2 regions of the Bacteroides graminisolvens genome follow, and region 2 is predicted to be linked to the other one. Evidence: riboswitches for the same ligand, from Rfam matches in the RefSeq annotation. Region 2 holds a riboswitch; the other holds the start of a gene.
The links. Region 2 has a riboswitch for thiamine pyrophosphate ahead of thiS (sulfur carrier protein ThiS). Riboswitches for the same ligand answer to the same signal wherever they lie in the genome.
Positions count from the first base shown of each region.

Region 1: it holds a riboswitch for thiamine pyrophosphate, as region 2 does, so the genes downstream of both, ACKPCE_RS02355 (TonB-dependent receptor) here and thiS (sulfur carrier protein ThiS) in region 2, are expected to answer to the same signal.

Region 1 covers NZ_OY762556.1:567,100-574,994, forward strand. Annotated here, with positions in the region: gene ACKPCE_RS02340 (glutamine synthetase III family protein) at 1-603, opposite strand, end outside; gene ACKPCE_RS02345 (hypothetical protein) at 596-790, opposite strand; gene ACKPCE_RS02350 (T9SS type A sorting domain-containing protein) at 896-1,282, shown strand; TPP riboswitch at 1,353-1,448, shown strand; gene ACKPCE_RS02355 (TonB-dependent receptor) at 1,480-3,705, shown strand; gene pnuC (nicotinamide riboside transporter PnuC) at 3,705-4,262, shown strand; gene ACKPCE_RS02365 (thiamine diphosphokinase) at 4,259-4,897, shown strand; gene ACKPCE_RS02370 (MFS transporter) at 4,914-6,122, opposite strand; gene thrC (threonine synthase) at 6,193-7,500, opposite strand; gene ACKPCE_RS02380 (cofactor-independent phosphoglycerate mutase) at 7,506-7,895, opposite strand, start outside.
Region 2 covers NZ_OY762556.1:2,813,606-2,821,500, reverse strand. Annotated here, with positions in the region: gene ACKPCE_RS12015 (thiamine phosphate synthase) at 1-519, opposite strand, end outside; gene ACKPCE_RS12010 (HesA/MoeB/ThiF family protein) at 577-1,269, opposite strand; gene thiH (2-iminoacetate synthase ThiH) at 1,269-2,393, opposite strand; gene thiC (phosphomethylpyrimidine synthase ThiC) at 2,412-4,100, opposite strand; gene ACKPCE_RS11995 (thiazole synthase) at 4,148-4,915, opposite strand; gene ACKPCE_RS11990 (thiamine phosphate synthase) at 4,947-5,561, opposite strand; gene thiS (sulfur carrier protein ThiS) at 5,565-5,765, opposite strand; TPP riboswitch at 5,831-5,922, opposite strand; gene ACKPCE_RS11980 (sensor histidine kinase) at 5,995-7,895, opposite strand, start outside.

The sequences.
Region 1 (7,895 bases), 2.2 Mb from region 2:
GAATAGCTGACATACATCGGTTGCCGCCTTATCAACAGCTGCCAATGCTTTCAGCAGTGGTGTTTTATAATCAAGTGCATCACCCGTATACGATATAAATACGGTAGGAATACACAAAGTAGAATCAACAATAAATGCGGGAGAAGAGACGTCCCAAGCGGTGTAACCACGCGCTTCGAATGTATTTCGTATTCCTCCGTTTGGAAAGGAAGAAGCATCGGGTTCTTGCTGAATAAGCAGCTTGCCCGAGAAGCGCTCAATCACTTCGGTATCATCACCAAACTCAATAAAACCGTCATGTTTTTCGGCTGTTCCGTCGGTTAGTGGCTGAAACCAGTGTGTGTAGTGAGTTACATTGAAACTTTTAGCCCAGCTTTTCATGCCGTTAGCAATCAAGTCGGCCATTTCGCGACTAATGGGGGTACCTTTCTCTACAGCATTCAGCACGGCGTTGAACGCTTCACGAGGAAGGTATTCCTGCATCTTTTTACGGTCGAACACGTGTGACGCATAGTAGTCAGACAGTTTGTTCGATGGATTGGTTACCTCTGCGGGTTTCCTGTTTGCCAGCTCTTGAAGAGCAAAAAAACGCATTTTAGACATATAGGGTCTCTTTTTTATTGGTTGTTGCCGCAAAATTATATGTTTTTCCTAATAACCCCCTAATTTTTAGGGGGTTATTTTTATAAATACATAAATTTAATGGAGAACACCCCCTAAAAACAGCTTCCGACATCTCATTGACATATAAATATGCAATTACCATGCTTTGGAAACTATTTATCATCATAAAAGAACTTTTTATGTTTTTTTAGTTGGATATAATGAATCAATCTTCTATCTTTGGCCGAAACATATAATTATTTTTGTTTAACCTATTGCATGTCATTGTAGTATGAAAAAAATAGCTCTCATACTTTTACTTCTCGCCGGCGGATGGAAACTATCCGCTCAAGAGCCGTCTGGCAATGGGTTAGTAGCTGCAAGTGGTTTCAAGAGTTCCTTCCTGATTATTGGCAATACTCCCAATGAGAATATGGCAGAAACCGGTGCTGATATTCGAATTTATTCCAATCCTAAAACTGATCGTATCTGCATAAAAGCCGAATCTTGTATTAAATCCATCTACATATCCGATACAAACGGACGTTTGGTGCTAGTTAACAAACCCATGGTAGCGGGCGAAATAACCATACCAATGAGTGGCCTAAAGAACGGAGTCTATCTGGTTCGCGTCAACTCAGAAAAAGGATGCATGGCTTATACATTCAACAAGTTATAGAGGTGTTGAATCGTTAAATTTGCAATTACATAGAACCATTCTAACTTAAAAGCGTTACTTTTGCAGTAGATTTCAATAAGAGGGGTGCCTTAATAAAACGGGCTGAGATCATACCCATTAACCTGATCCGGATAATGCCGGCGGAGGGATAAAATAGAAAAGTCCCCTTTTCTGTTTAATTTAATTTTTTATTTAAAATGAAAAAGAGAGCTTTAATGCTGGTCGGGATAGCTATTTCCGGCTCCATGAGTTTTGCACAGAAAGTACAAAACGACAGTCTCAAACAAGTGAACCTCCAGGAAGTAGAGGTTGTATCAACGCGTGCCACCGCCAAAACACCGATGGCTTTTACAAACATCAGTAAAGACCAAATAAATAAGCAGAACTCGGGTGTGGACATTCCTTATCTGCTGAGTTTGACACCTTCGGTTCTTACCACCTCGGATGCAGGAGCGGGTATTGGGTATACATCGTTACGTATTCGCGGAACGGACGGCACACGTATCAACGTAACGGCCAACGGTATTCCCATGAATGACGCCGAGAGCCACACCGTGTTTTGGGTGAACATGCCCGACTTTGCATCTTCACTCAAAGATATTCAGGTGCAACGTGGTGCCGGATCGTCAACAAACGGTGCCGGAGCTTTTGGCGGTAGTGTAAGCATGCAAACCGAAGGGGTTTCCATGCAGCCGTATGCGGAATTTAATGGTGCGTATGGTTCGTTCAATACGCACAAGGAAACCGTGAAAGTGGGCACAGGACTAATCAATAAGCATTTTGCTTTCGATGCACGTTTATCGAACATCGGAACCGACGGCTACATTGATAGGGCTTCGGTGGATTTGTATTCGTACTTCCTTCAGGGAGCGTATTTCACTGATAACACGTTAATCAAACTGATTACTTTCAGCGGATTGGAGAAAACATATCATGCCTGGTATTATGCTTCGAAAGAGGATATGAAGAACTACGGACGCCGCTACAATCCTGCCGGAGCTTATACAGATGCCAATGGAAAAGTGGCTTATTATGATGATCAGACCGACAATTATCATCAAACGCATTACCAGTTATTGGTTAATCACACGCTTTCTCCTTCGTGGAGTTTGAACGGAGGTTTGCATTACACTCCCGGCAATGGGTATTATCAGGAATACAAAACCGGACGAAAGTTAGTTGAATACGGACTGAAGCCATACATTGTAGATGGAGTAACAATAGAAAAAAGCGATTTGATACGTCAAAAGAAGATGGACAATGACTTTTACGGGGCTATCTTTTCGCTCAATTATAAAACAGATCAGCTGAATGCTGTTCTTGGCGGAGGATGGAATAAGTATGACGGTGATCACTTCGGAAAGGTTATTTGGGTAAGGAACTACGTCGGTGCATTGAACCCGGAACAGGAGTATTATCGTAATAACGGGAAAAAGACCGACGGGAATCTGTATTTGAAGGCTGATTACAGTGTTAATAAACACCTCAGTTTGTATGGTGACGTACAGTATCGTCACATCAATTACCAGATAAAAGGAGCAAATGATAATTGGGATTGGAATACGGCAGCAATGCAGAAACTAAATGTTGATGAAACATTCGACTTCCTCAATCCAAAAGCTGGTATCAACTGGCAAATCAATCAGAACAACCGGGCTTATGCTTCATTCTCTGTTGCTCAGAAGGAACCAACCCGTAACAATTATACGGATGGTAAAGCGGCTGAACATCCCCAAGCGGAACGACTGCTCGATTATGAATTGGGATACACCTTTGCTAACAGCTGGCTCACCGCAGGTGCTAACTTGTACTACATGGATTACAAAGATCAGTTGGTGCTGACCGGCGAACAGAATGAGATAGGAGAACCAATGGCAGCCAATGTACCCAACAGCTATCGAATGGGTGTTGAGCTGATGCTGGGAGTGAAATTAGGTAAATATGTACGATGGGACATCAACGGAACGTTAAGCAAAAACCGGGTACAAAACTTTACCGAGCTATTGTACGAAAACGAAGAAAAGAATCCTATTGAGATAAAACACGGTGATACACCAATTGCCTTTTCACCTGATTTGATTCTAAATAATTTGTTCAGCTTCAACTATAAGAACTTGGAAGCCGGTTTGCAATCGCAATACGTGAGCAAACAATACATGAGTAATGCCAAACAGGATGAGCACATTCTCGATGCCTATTTTGTAAGTAACCTGAATGTGGCTTATCGTTTCAAACTGGCTCACACCAAATCGGCCAGTGTAGGTTTTACCATCTACAACTTATTCAACGAAGAGTATGAAAACAATGGGTATGCAGGTAGCGGATATTACATGGATAACAACCAAGCCATACGTTACAACTACGCAGGTTATGCAGCTCAGGCGGGTACTAACGTAATGGCCAACTTAACTCTTCGTTTTTAATGGATTACCTTGAAATAGCAGGAACGGTTATCGGCTTACTCTACTTATGGCTGGAGTATAAGGCGAGTATTTATTTATGGATAGCAGGCGTCATCATGCCTGCTATCTACATCTTTGTTTATTACGAGGCGGGACTCTATGCCGACTCAGGAATTAATGTGTATTACTTGCTGGCAGCTGTTTACGGATGGATTATCTGGCAACGGGGCGGAGGTAATAAGAAAGAGCTACCTGTAACGTATACACCGCTACGTGTGTACTTACCACTTGCATTGGTTTTTGTGGTGGCATTTTGGGCCATCGGATGGATTTTGGTGAATTTCACCGACAGCACGGTTCCCTGGCTGGATAGTTTCACCACCGCACTCAGCATTGTAGGCATGTGGCTGCTGGCAAGGAAGTATGTGGAACAATGGCTGGCATGGATTGCTGTTGATGCAGTCAGTTGCGGGCTATACATCTATAAAGGACTTGATTTTACGGCTTTTCTATACGGTCTTTACGCAGTTATAGCTATCTTTGGCTACTTTAAATGGAAGAAAATGATTTCAGCATGAAATACTACCCTTTACTTCGTAGCAATTCTCTCATTGAAACAGTTATTCTGGCCAATGGCGAATATCCTTCTCATCCGCTTCCGGCCGGATTGTTGCAGCAGGCAAGCTTTGTAGTTTGTTGTGACGGTGCAGCAGACGACTATATCTGCCGTGGCAACACTCCCTCTATTATAATTGGCGACGGTGATTCCATATCGCCCAAAAATCGTGAACGGTTCAAAAAGATACTTATCACGAGTACTGACCAGGAAACAAATGACCAGACAAAGGCGGTCGCTTATTGTCTGCAACAGCAAAGGAATCATCTTCTGATTCTTGGAGCCACCGGCAAGCGGGAAGATCACACACTAGGAAACATTAGTTTGCTAATGGATTACATGCATTTGGGAGCGGATGTACAAATGGCTACTGATTACGGTGTATTCACCCCGGTTCAGGGTGATACTTGTTTTGAGTGTGTACCCGGAGAGCAGATCTCTCTCATTAACTTTGGCGCAATAGGCATTAAAGGTGAAGGATTGGTATACCCGCTCAGCGATTTCAGTAACTGGTGGCAAGGTACTTTGAACCAAACAACCGGCGATAGCTTTACCATACAGGCTAAAGGAGAATATCTTATTTTCCGCACCTATTAAGCAGACTGTTCAACGGCTACAAGGGTTTTCCTAAAACCTGCATGGAACGGAAAGCGAACGATAACAGTCCGATAAGACAAAGCAGAAGTCCTGAAATGATAAACATATTACTCAATCCGATGGCATCTGCTATGGCTCCGGCAGCCACCAGCCCGATCATGGATGGCAATAGAGCCAGACTAAGGTAAACGGAGAAAATCCTTCCGAGTATATGGGGTGGTATTTGTATCTGAATAACAGTAATAAAGCATGCGTTATAGATGCTACCCGCTACTCCGCCTGCCAAAGTAAGGAACACAAACGTCCAGAAACCGCTTTCGGGTAATATGCCTGAAAAGTAAAAGCTTAACCCGATCAGTACATACATCAGATTGATAAGGATGACTTTATTTGTTTTAATAGAGAATACGCCCATCACCGCACCTCCCAACAACATACCTGCACCCCATGCAACCTCAACGACACTCATCTGAAAAGCATCTCCCGAAAAGTGCTTCAATGTCATCAAGGGGAAAAGGACTGCTACCGGCATAATGACAAAGGTAGATAAGACCGAAAACAGTACCAGTGGTGTGATGCCTTTTATCTTTTTTACGATGTGTAGTGCTTCTTTTAATTCGATCCAGATACCGGTGCGTTTATTTTCGTCCTGCTCGGGATTGGGTATGCGGACGAAAAGGAGTGATAAGCATGCCATCAAAGCACCTCCTACATCCAACAACAAAATATAGCTAATGTCCATCAGTCCGATAAACAAAGCTCCCAAAGCTGGACCGGCAATGTTACACACCGATTCGAGCATCTGGTTTATACCGGCAATACGGCCCAGCTGATCGGCAGGTGCCAATAGAGGAATAGAGGCTTGCATAGCCGGCATGTGAAAAGCTGATCCGACAGAACGCAATGCCAACAGTACATAGATATGCCAGATTTCGGCCATATGCAGGAAGAAAAGTACCGCAAGAAGGAGTGTACAAAATGCAATGAAAGAATCGGCTGCAATCATGGTTCGTTTCCTGTCCCACCGATCAATATAGACTCCCGCAACCAAACCAATAACCGATTGGGGAAGCAAGGCGGCCAAAGCTGATAAAGCCAATACTTCAGCCGAACCTGTTTCAAAGCTTAGCCATAAAATTAATGCAAAACTAACGATAGAGCTACTTAGAATGGAGAATAATTGCCCCGTCCATATAATGCCAAATACATTTTTCCAGTTACTCATACCTGCTAGTCATAAAAAAATCTCGCCCGGCAATATGCCGAACGAGATTTCAAAGATATTTGATTTGTGCTTAAAGTTTCAATAAATAAGCTTTAAAATCTGCAAATTCTTTACTCAACGGCAAGCTTTGCTTTTCTCCTTTCATAAATTCCTGCAACTTGGCGGGAATAGTTACCTTGTTTTCAATAATACTTTCTACTGTTTCAAGGAACTTGGCCGGATGAGCTGTTTCCAGAAATACGCCGGTTTCTCCTTCCTTTAATCCTTCTTTCAAAGCACGGAAGCCACATGCTCCGTGCGGATCAAGTAAATAACCTGTTTGCTGATAAGTGGTTTTCACCGTTTCACGAATTTGCTCATCAGTATAGGTGGTTCCCGAGATATCACGGCAGATAGCTTCGTGAGATTCTTTATACAGATCGAGTACACGAGCAAAGTTACTGGGATCACCCACATCCATTGCATTGGCTATCGTAGCAACCGACGGACGGGGGTTGTATTTTCCGGTTTGCAGATACTGGTAGAATATATCGTTCTTATTGTTGGCTGCAATGAAGCGAGACACAGGCAAGCCCATCTGCTTTCCAAACAAGCCGGCTGTAATATTACCAAAGTTACCACTTGGTACACATACCACAACCTTTTTATTGTCTGCTTGTCCCATCTTTTTCAGTTGTGCATAAGCATAGAAATAGTAGAATGCCTGCGGTAGGAAACGAGCCACATTGATGGAGTTGGCCGAGGTAAGCAACAAGTGATCGTTCAGTTCTTTATCCATAAAAGCCGACTTCACCAGTGCCTGGCAATCGTCAAACGTACCGTCAACTTCCAGAGCTGTGATATTTTGTCCCAATGTAGTAAACTGCTTCTCTTGTATTTCACTTACTTTTCCTTTGGGGTAAAGCACGTAAACGTGAATGCCTTCTACACCGAGGAAGCCATTAGCCACTGCACTGCCGGTATCTCCCGAAGTGGCAACCAATACGTTCACATCTTTCTGACCTTCTTTGCGGATAAAGTAGCTCAATAGCCGGGCCATAAAACGACCGCCAACATCCTTGAAAGCAAGAGTGGGTCCGTGAAACAACTCAAGCGAATAGATGTTTTCTTCCACCTTCACCAAAGGAACATCAAAATTGAGCGTATCGTACACAATGTCCTTCAATGTGTCTGCCGGAATGTCTTCACCAAAAAAGGCATCAGCTACACGATAGGCTATCTCCTGAAAAGACAGGTTTTCAATGTGATCGTAGAAACTTGATGGAAGAGCTTTGATCGCTTCGGGCATGAAAAGTCCGCGGTCTGAAGCCAATCCTTTCACTACCGCTTCTTGCAAGGAAACCGACTGGCTTTGTTTATTTGTACTGTAATATTTCATAGCTGTTATTTGTTTGCAAGCATAAACGTTTTCATAAATTCATCCTCCTTCAACAATCCGTAGCTTCCTTCACAAGCAGCCACTTCATCATAAGTCTGCACGCTATCGGCTTCAATTCCCGGATACCAAATCAAGAAAGGAATCGGATCTTTTGTGTGTGTTCTAAGTTCGCAGGGAGTAGGGTGATCGGGTAAGACGGCAATCGCAACAGGTTCATCCCAGTCTTTAACAGCTTCGTAAATGGGGCCGACTGCCCGACTATCCAAATTCTCAATCGTTTTAATTTTCAAGTCCACATCTCCTTCGTGGCCGGCCTCATCACTGGCCTCAATGTGAAGATAAACAAAGTCGTCCTTTTTCAAAGCATCCAGTGCAGCAGCCACTTTGTTTTCGTA
Region 2 (7,895 bases):
ACCTAATACAGCCGCACCTCCAAATCCGAAATCTTTTATTTCGGGTAATGTTTCAGGAGTTATGCCCCCTAGAGCAATGACTTTCTTATCAATAATCTTTTTGGCAACTGCTTCTCTTATTTCCTCAGGCGTATAAGGAGGCTCGTAAGAAGCTTTCGATATACTGGGGTAAACCGGACTCAGAAAAACATATTCGTATTTATCTTTGTACTGCTCAACCTCTTCCAAGGAATGACAAGAGAAACTCACATGTCCGTGGTAATCATGAGGTTCCTCCGGATTACGACGATTCAAGTGAATACCCATCAAATCAAACTCATTTTTCAAATAAAAATGGTCATGCGTTACGATGCGACGATGATACTTCTCGGGTATCAAAGTCAGCAGTCTTTCCGCATAAATAGCCGGCATGTCGGGCTTACGTAAGTGAAGGATATCCAGTCCTTCTTCGAAGAGAGTAGTAATGATTTTATCCTCTTCTACAAAGTAATTCGGAGTCGTTATTACAATCAGTTTCATTCTAAAAATGTGAAAATTGCCACAAAGTTAGCTCATTCATGCCATACGCTCCAAACTTTATAGTGAAAAGATGTTAGTTTGCAAGGTTCTAATATCTATAGTCCAAAGTTTACCCGCCATCACTTCACCCAAACCACAAATAATCTTCACGGCTTCCATAGCCTGCACACAGCCTGTTACACCCGGTGTCATACCTATTACGCCTTTGGGAGGCGGGGGCATTTTGAGCATCAACTCTTCATCGGGAAATAAGTCGCGATATGTTTTATCCGAATTGTGGTTAAAGACAGATACCTGCCCCTCGAAACCACAAATAGCCCCGTACACATAGGGCTTACCCAACTTTACGCATACGTCGTTTATCAAATACCGGGTGGCAAAATTATCGCATCCGTCAACCACCAAATCGTAAGCACCAATCAGCTCTTCAGCATTCTCCTTCGTCAACCTGCCCGAAAAAGCATGAATGGTAATACTCCGATTGAGCGCCTGCAAACGCATGGCAGCACACACTGCCTTCAAATCACCCGTTTCATCCTCCGTATACAATACCTGCCTATGCAGGTTCGACACATCTACCACATCACAATCTACCAGTCCCAGCGTACCTACGCCGGCACCAGCCAGATAAAGGGCGATGGGAGAGCCCAGTCCCCCAACGCCAACAACAAGTACTTTAGCAGCTTGCAGCTTGTCTTGCCCTTCCTGACCTATTTCCGGGAGCATCATCTGCCTGTTATATCTCTCCATCATTTTATTCTGTCTAATGCTAAATCCCAGTCTTTGTATACCGGTATTCTTCCCAATGCACGCAAGGCAGCATCAACCTCCACTGCTTTACGTTCGTCACTCACATGAAATTGCTCCAATGTTTGCGGATAACTGAAGTAACCACCCGGTTCAGTCTTACTTTCCGCACTCATGGTTGTTACCCCCAACGTAGCCATCTGATCACGAAGTTCGGCACATTCGCGGGTGGAATAGGAGATATCCACATCATGATCAAAGATACGCATCGCAAAGGTCAGCTGTGCCAGTTCCCGATCACTCATAACGACATTGGGTTGAAATCCTCCATTTTCAGAAGGCCTCATGCGAGGAAAGTTTACACTGTACTTTGTTTTCCAATAATGCTTTTGTAAGTAACGCAAGTGATAAGCCATCATGGTAACATCTGTGCGCCACTCTTCTAAACCAATCAGTACACCCATACCTATTTTATGTATGCCGGCTTGTCCCATACGGTCGAAGCCGTTAACACGCCATTCAAATTTAGACTTCATCCCGCGAGGGTGATAAAGGTTGTAATTAGCTCGGTTATACGTTTCCTGGAAACAGATAACTCCATTTAATCCAGCATGTGTAAGTTGCTCATATTCTTCTGATTTAAGAGGCATAACCTCAATTTGAAGATTAGAAAAATAAGGGCGTGCTAATAACAAAGCCCGCTTGATGTAATCAACCCCTGCCTTAGCCGGATTCTCGCCCGTTACCAATAATAAATTCTCAAAAGGAGCCAGCTTCTTAATGGCTTTGTATTCGTTAATCATTTCCTTTTCCGTGAGGATGGTACGCTTCATGGGATTGTTATGATTAAAGCCGCAATAGATACATGAATTGGTACAAGAATTGGTAATATAGAGCGGGATAAACATAGAAATAGTTTTACCAAAACGTTCCAATGTATACTTTCGGCTAAGCTGCGCCATCACCTCCAGATAAGGTATTGCCGCAGGTGAAATAAGTGCTTTGAAATCCTCCACGTCCAGACGCTTTTTTGCTAAGGCCCTACGCACATCGGCATCGGTCTTTTCGTAGATATCGCGGGTTGTCTGTTCCCACGATATCTTTTCCAGTTCTTCTGAAAACCACATATTATTTCTTTTAGTGCCCTATAAACTACAATTACTCAAATCTCTGCTCAAACGCATGGCACAGAAGTTAGGACCGCACATGGTACAGTATTCTCCTTCTTCGTGATGCCCCGCTTTGAAGTACTCCAATGCTCTCTCCGGATCAAGTGACAAGTTAAACTGATCTTTCCAACGGAACTCGTAGCGAGCTTTTGACAGCGCATTGTCTCTTACCTGAGCTACAGGATGCCCTTTTGCCAAATCGGCCGCATGAGCTGCCAGCTTATAAGTCACCACCCCGGTACGCACATCTTCTTTATCAGGCAATCCTAAATGTTCCTTAGGCGTGACATAACATAGCATGGCTGTGCCCATCCAGCCAATCTGCGCAGCTCCAATGGCCGATGTAATGTGGTCGTAGCCCGGTGCAATATCCGTTACCAAAGGACCTAAAGTATAAAAAGGAGCTTCGTGACAAGCCTTCATCTGACGGTCCATATTTTCACGCAGCTTGTGCATTGGTACATGTCCGGGACCTTCAATAAATGCCTGAACATTCTTATTCCATGTTCGTTGCACCAGTTCGCCTAGAGTATCGAGTTCAGCAAACTGAGCTTCATCATTGGCATCGTGAATGGAGCCGGGACGTAAACCGTCGCCCAACGAAATGGCTACATCATATTGGGCCAGTAAATCACAAATATCATCAAAATGCTCGTATAAAAAGCTCTCACGGTTGTGTACCAAACACCATTTTGACATGATACTACCTCCGCGTGACACGATTCCGGTCAGTCGTTTCTCCGCCAAGTAAACATTTTGCAAACGAATACCGGCGTGTATGGTAAAGTAATCGACTCCTTGCTCGCACTGTTCCAACAGTGTGTCCCGGTATATTTCCCACGTAAGATCTTCCACTTTACCATTCACCTTTTCCAGTGCCTGATAAATAGGGACAGTGCCCACCGGTACCGGACAGTTTCGGATAATCCATTCGCGTGTTTCATGAATATTGGCTCCGGTTGAAAGATCCATTAAGGTATCACCGCCCCATTTACAGCTCCAAATAGCCTTTTCAACTTCCTCCTCCATGCTCGAAGAGGTAGCCGAATTCCCAATATTGGTATTAATCTTCACCAAAAAATTACGTCCGATAATCATAGGTTCCGCTTCCGGATGATTGATATTGGCAGGAATCACAGCCCGTCCGGCAGCGATCTCATCTCGTACAAACTCGGGAGTAATGTGCGTATCAATACCCAGTTGGTCGCAGTTCATGTTTTCACGGATGGCCACGTATTCCATTTCGGGCGTAATCATTCCGCAACGAGCGTAGTATAGTTGAGTAATTTGCTTACCAGCAGCCGCCACATAAGGTGGAACCGTGTTTTTAAACCGAAGCGTATCCAAAAAAGAGTCTTTCAGACGCATACGTCCGTACTCAGAAGTGATCTCTTCTAGTTGTACAATATCATCATTACACCGAATAAAACGTTCGCGTATGCGGGGCAAGCCTCTTTCCAAATCAATGCAAACATCAGGATCGCTGTAAGCGCCACTGGTATCGTATAAGTAAACATCCTGATTTTGAACCAGTTCTTTTTTCCCATCTTTAACCGTTACGGTTGGCATTTGTTCAACTTTACGCATACCCACGTGTAAATCAGGGTAGTGGGTCCCTGTCATATATACTTTTTCCGATGCTGGAAATTCAATTCTATTTTTCATCTTTATAGGTTTATTTCGTTTTTGTCACGTTAAACAATACGCTTCATTTAATCCAGAAATGCGGTAAGTGGTGAACTGGCATCTGCCAAGATTCCCGTCATACCCGGACCTGCTTCAAACGCTCTTTGTCCGGCAATAACTGCCTCTTTGAATGCAACAGCCATGGCTACCGGATTGCCTGCTACAGCTATAGCCGTATTAACCAATACAGCCGAAGCCCCCATTTCCATGGCTTCGGCAGCATGGCTGGGCACACCGATACCGGCATCTACCACCACAGGAACGTTAGCCTGTTCAATGATGATACGAAGGAAGTCACGTGTTTGTAACCCCATATTGGTACCAATGGGAGCGCCCAACGGCATCACAACAGCCGCACCTGCCTCTTCCAGACGTTTGCAAAACACAGGATCGGCCTGACAGTAGGGGAGTACTACGAATCCCAGTTTCACGAGTTCTTCCGTGGCCTTTAATGTTTCAATAGGATCGGGCAGCAAGTAACGCGGATCAGGATGAATTTCCAGCTTTAACCAATTGGTACCAAAGGCTTCACGTGCCATTTGTGCTGCAAAGACAGCCTCTTCGGCATTGCGTGCGCCCGATGTATTAGGTAGCAGTCCGATACCCGGATGCACAATGTGTTTCAGCATGTCATCTTCCTGATTATCCATGTCGATTCGTTTCATTGCCACTGTGACCAGTTGTGTGCCCGAAGCCAGAATAGCTTCTTCCATCAGTTCATTCGAACTAAATTTTCCCGTTCCCAAGAACAGACGGGAGGTAAACTCTCTCCCTGCAATTGTAAGTTTCTTCATTGTATTCATTTCTTTAAACGTATGTTTTTCACTACATGGTAAGTATGCGTTTTATCTCAGCAGCCGGATCATGTGCTTGTAGAATGGCGCCACTCATGGCAATACCTTCTATGCCGGTTGCCAGTATAGCCGGAATATCTTCCACGGTGATACCGCCAATAGCTACCGCCGGTAAAATAATACCGGCTTCAATCATTTGTTGTTTGATGTTACGATACCCCTCCAGTCCCAGAACAGGACTCAGGTTCTTTTTGGTCGTAGTAAAACGAAACGGTCCGATGCCCAGGTAATCGGCCCCTGCTTCGTAATGTCGCTTCACATCCTCAAAGGTGTTAGCTGTACCACCAATGATAAAGCCTTCACCCAACAGTTTACGAGCTTCCTCAATGGGCATGTCATTCTTACCTAAGTGCACACCATCGGCCTTCACTTCACGAGCTACCTCAACATAGTCATCAATGATGAGCAATGCATGGTGGTTTTCACAAGCCTTTTTTAGCTCTTCAGCCAATTGCCGCACCGTTTCAACAGCTACATCTTTCATGCGCAGTTGAATCCATTTACAGCCGGCTTCCAAAGCCATAAAAGCCCCTTCACGATACGAAAACTGTTCCGTCTCGTGGGTAATAAATTGTAGACTGGCCATGTGTTATCCTCCGCAGGCTGCCTTGATGATCACTACTTCATCTTTTTCAGTTAATGAAAAGGTTTTCCACTGTGTACGAGGAATTAATTGTTTGTTCACAGCCACCGCCATTCCTGTGGACAAGATGTTGAGCCCACTAATGAGCTGTTCCAGTGTAGCTGATTCGGAAATCACTGTTGCTTTGTTGTTGACTATTACCTCCATTATTTTCAGTATTAAATAGATGTAAAAACAAAGCGTAGCGCCTGTTAAAAGAAGAGTTTACATAAGAAAAGAAAAATAACAATTCCCTGCGTCAGTATTATCTGCATCAGGTTCGTAGGGTATAATCTCAGCCTTTAGGGCACCCCTTTGTCTTTACAGCGGACAAAGTAAAACAAAATAATTGAGAAACCCTATTGAAAAAGTAATTTTTCGGAGATAAATAAAAAGACTATGCTTTTCTATCCGCTTGTGTAAACGGATGCGAGAACACAAAACGTGCTCCGTCAGTGTATGCGCGATCAATCCAGATATCACCTCCCATATAATTAATGGTAAGTTTACAAATGGAGAGCCCTAGTCCCGTGCCCTGAATAAATTCATCTAGCTTTTCGAAACGTTTAAATACATCCCGATGTTTCTCGGCAGGAATGCCACGACCGGTATCTGTGACAGAAACCAGCACACATTTATCTTCAACATCTTTTTCAAATCCTATGGTAATTTTACCTCCGGGAGGAGTAAATTTCAAGGCATTATTTACCAGGTTAATTACAATTTGCTGTAAGCGCAACGGATCCGTTTCAATGATCAGTGACTCATCAGAAAAACTGGTAACTATCGCTACTTGTTTTTCTTGCGACAAGCGTTGCGTTTGAACAACCATATCGCTCAGTGTAGCCGCCAAATCACGTATTTCATAATTGAACTTCAATCGACCCGATTCCAGTCTAGAAATGTCAAGTACATCACTAATGAGTTGCAACAGTAAATCTGAATTGGTTTGAATGATCTTGGCATATTCCTTTTGTTCCTCCGTGGCACAATCATTTTCAACCAATAAGCTGGTGAACCCCACTATGGCATTAAGAGGCGTACGAATTTCATGACTCATGTTAGACACAAAAGCACTCTTCATGAGGTTAGCTTCTTCGGCCAATTCTTTGGCATGACGTAAGTCGGCTTCTGATTTTTCCAGCTTAGCCTTATCGTGTCTAAGCTCTTCATTCAAAGAAGCCATGTTATTTTTCAGAGCTTTCATTTTAAAGTAATAGTACAAGCTGGTAACCAGACCCAATACTAACGTAATGAAAACCAAGAATAAAGTTTCTATTTCTTTCTTGTAAACCACAAAGAAAGGAGGGATGTGGTTAATCAGAATTGAATTTTCGGGTAACAGTGAGGACTTTATTTTGAACTCTTTGATCTTTTGATCATCAAACCTGTATTCATTGCGCAAAGTAATCATTTCGGGAGCCTTGACTTCTTTTTTGTCAAGCACCTCATAGGCCTTAAAGCCAAGTCTTCTGCCAATTCCTTCAATATGAGGCATGTATCCGCCAATAGCCCAATGCCCCATACCAGTGCCTGTCAGCGAAAATACCGGTATATGTGGTTGTACAAATTGAAAAGCAGTTGCAGCATTATTCACGTAAGACATCTTCAAACTGTCTATCCGCCACATGGCAAGCAACAACACACTGTTGTGAGGAACCTCATGCAAAGCCTCTACAGCCTGATCCAGGTTCTTTTTTCTTCCGTCAATGTAAATAGGATGAATCTCCCGAATTTTCTTTAGTTCTTTCCTTATGTACGCATAATGTGCCAGGCCATAGTAAGTATTATCTGTCAATATGGCCAAATGATTGTTTTTAGGATAAAGTGTGCGAATCAGTTCTATGTTTTTAATCACATCGTGATTACTGGCAACAGCCATCTTCACATTTACACTGTGCATTTGCTCGTACATGTCCACAGACTGCGGTTCGTAATCAGTGAGAGAAATAGAATCGTTCGGAATCAAGAAACCATTGCGGGAAGCCATAGCAAACATCACCGGCACCTTGTTATATTCGGGATCGTTCAATTTCAGGAAAGAGTTCCAAGCCTCACCACCCAATAATATAATCATGGCAACATTAGGATGCTTATCAAGAAGCCGTTTCAGTCTATGAGGCCATTCATACGCTTCATCAAGCCCCATGCAGTTCATGTTTTCAATAACTACGGAACAATTTCCGCCCAGATTGCGGTAAGTGTCAATGAATTCGGCTATGTTTTCGGAGGTGTAGCGTGTATCGGAGTGGTATGCGCTGATAAAAAGAATCTCTTTACTATCTTTTATTTGATCTT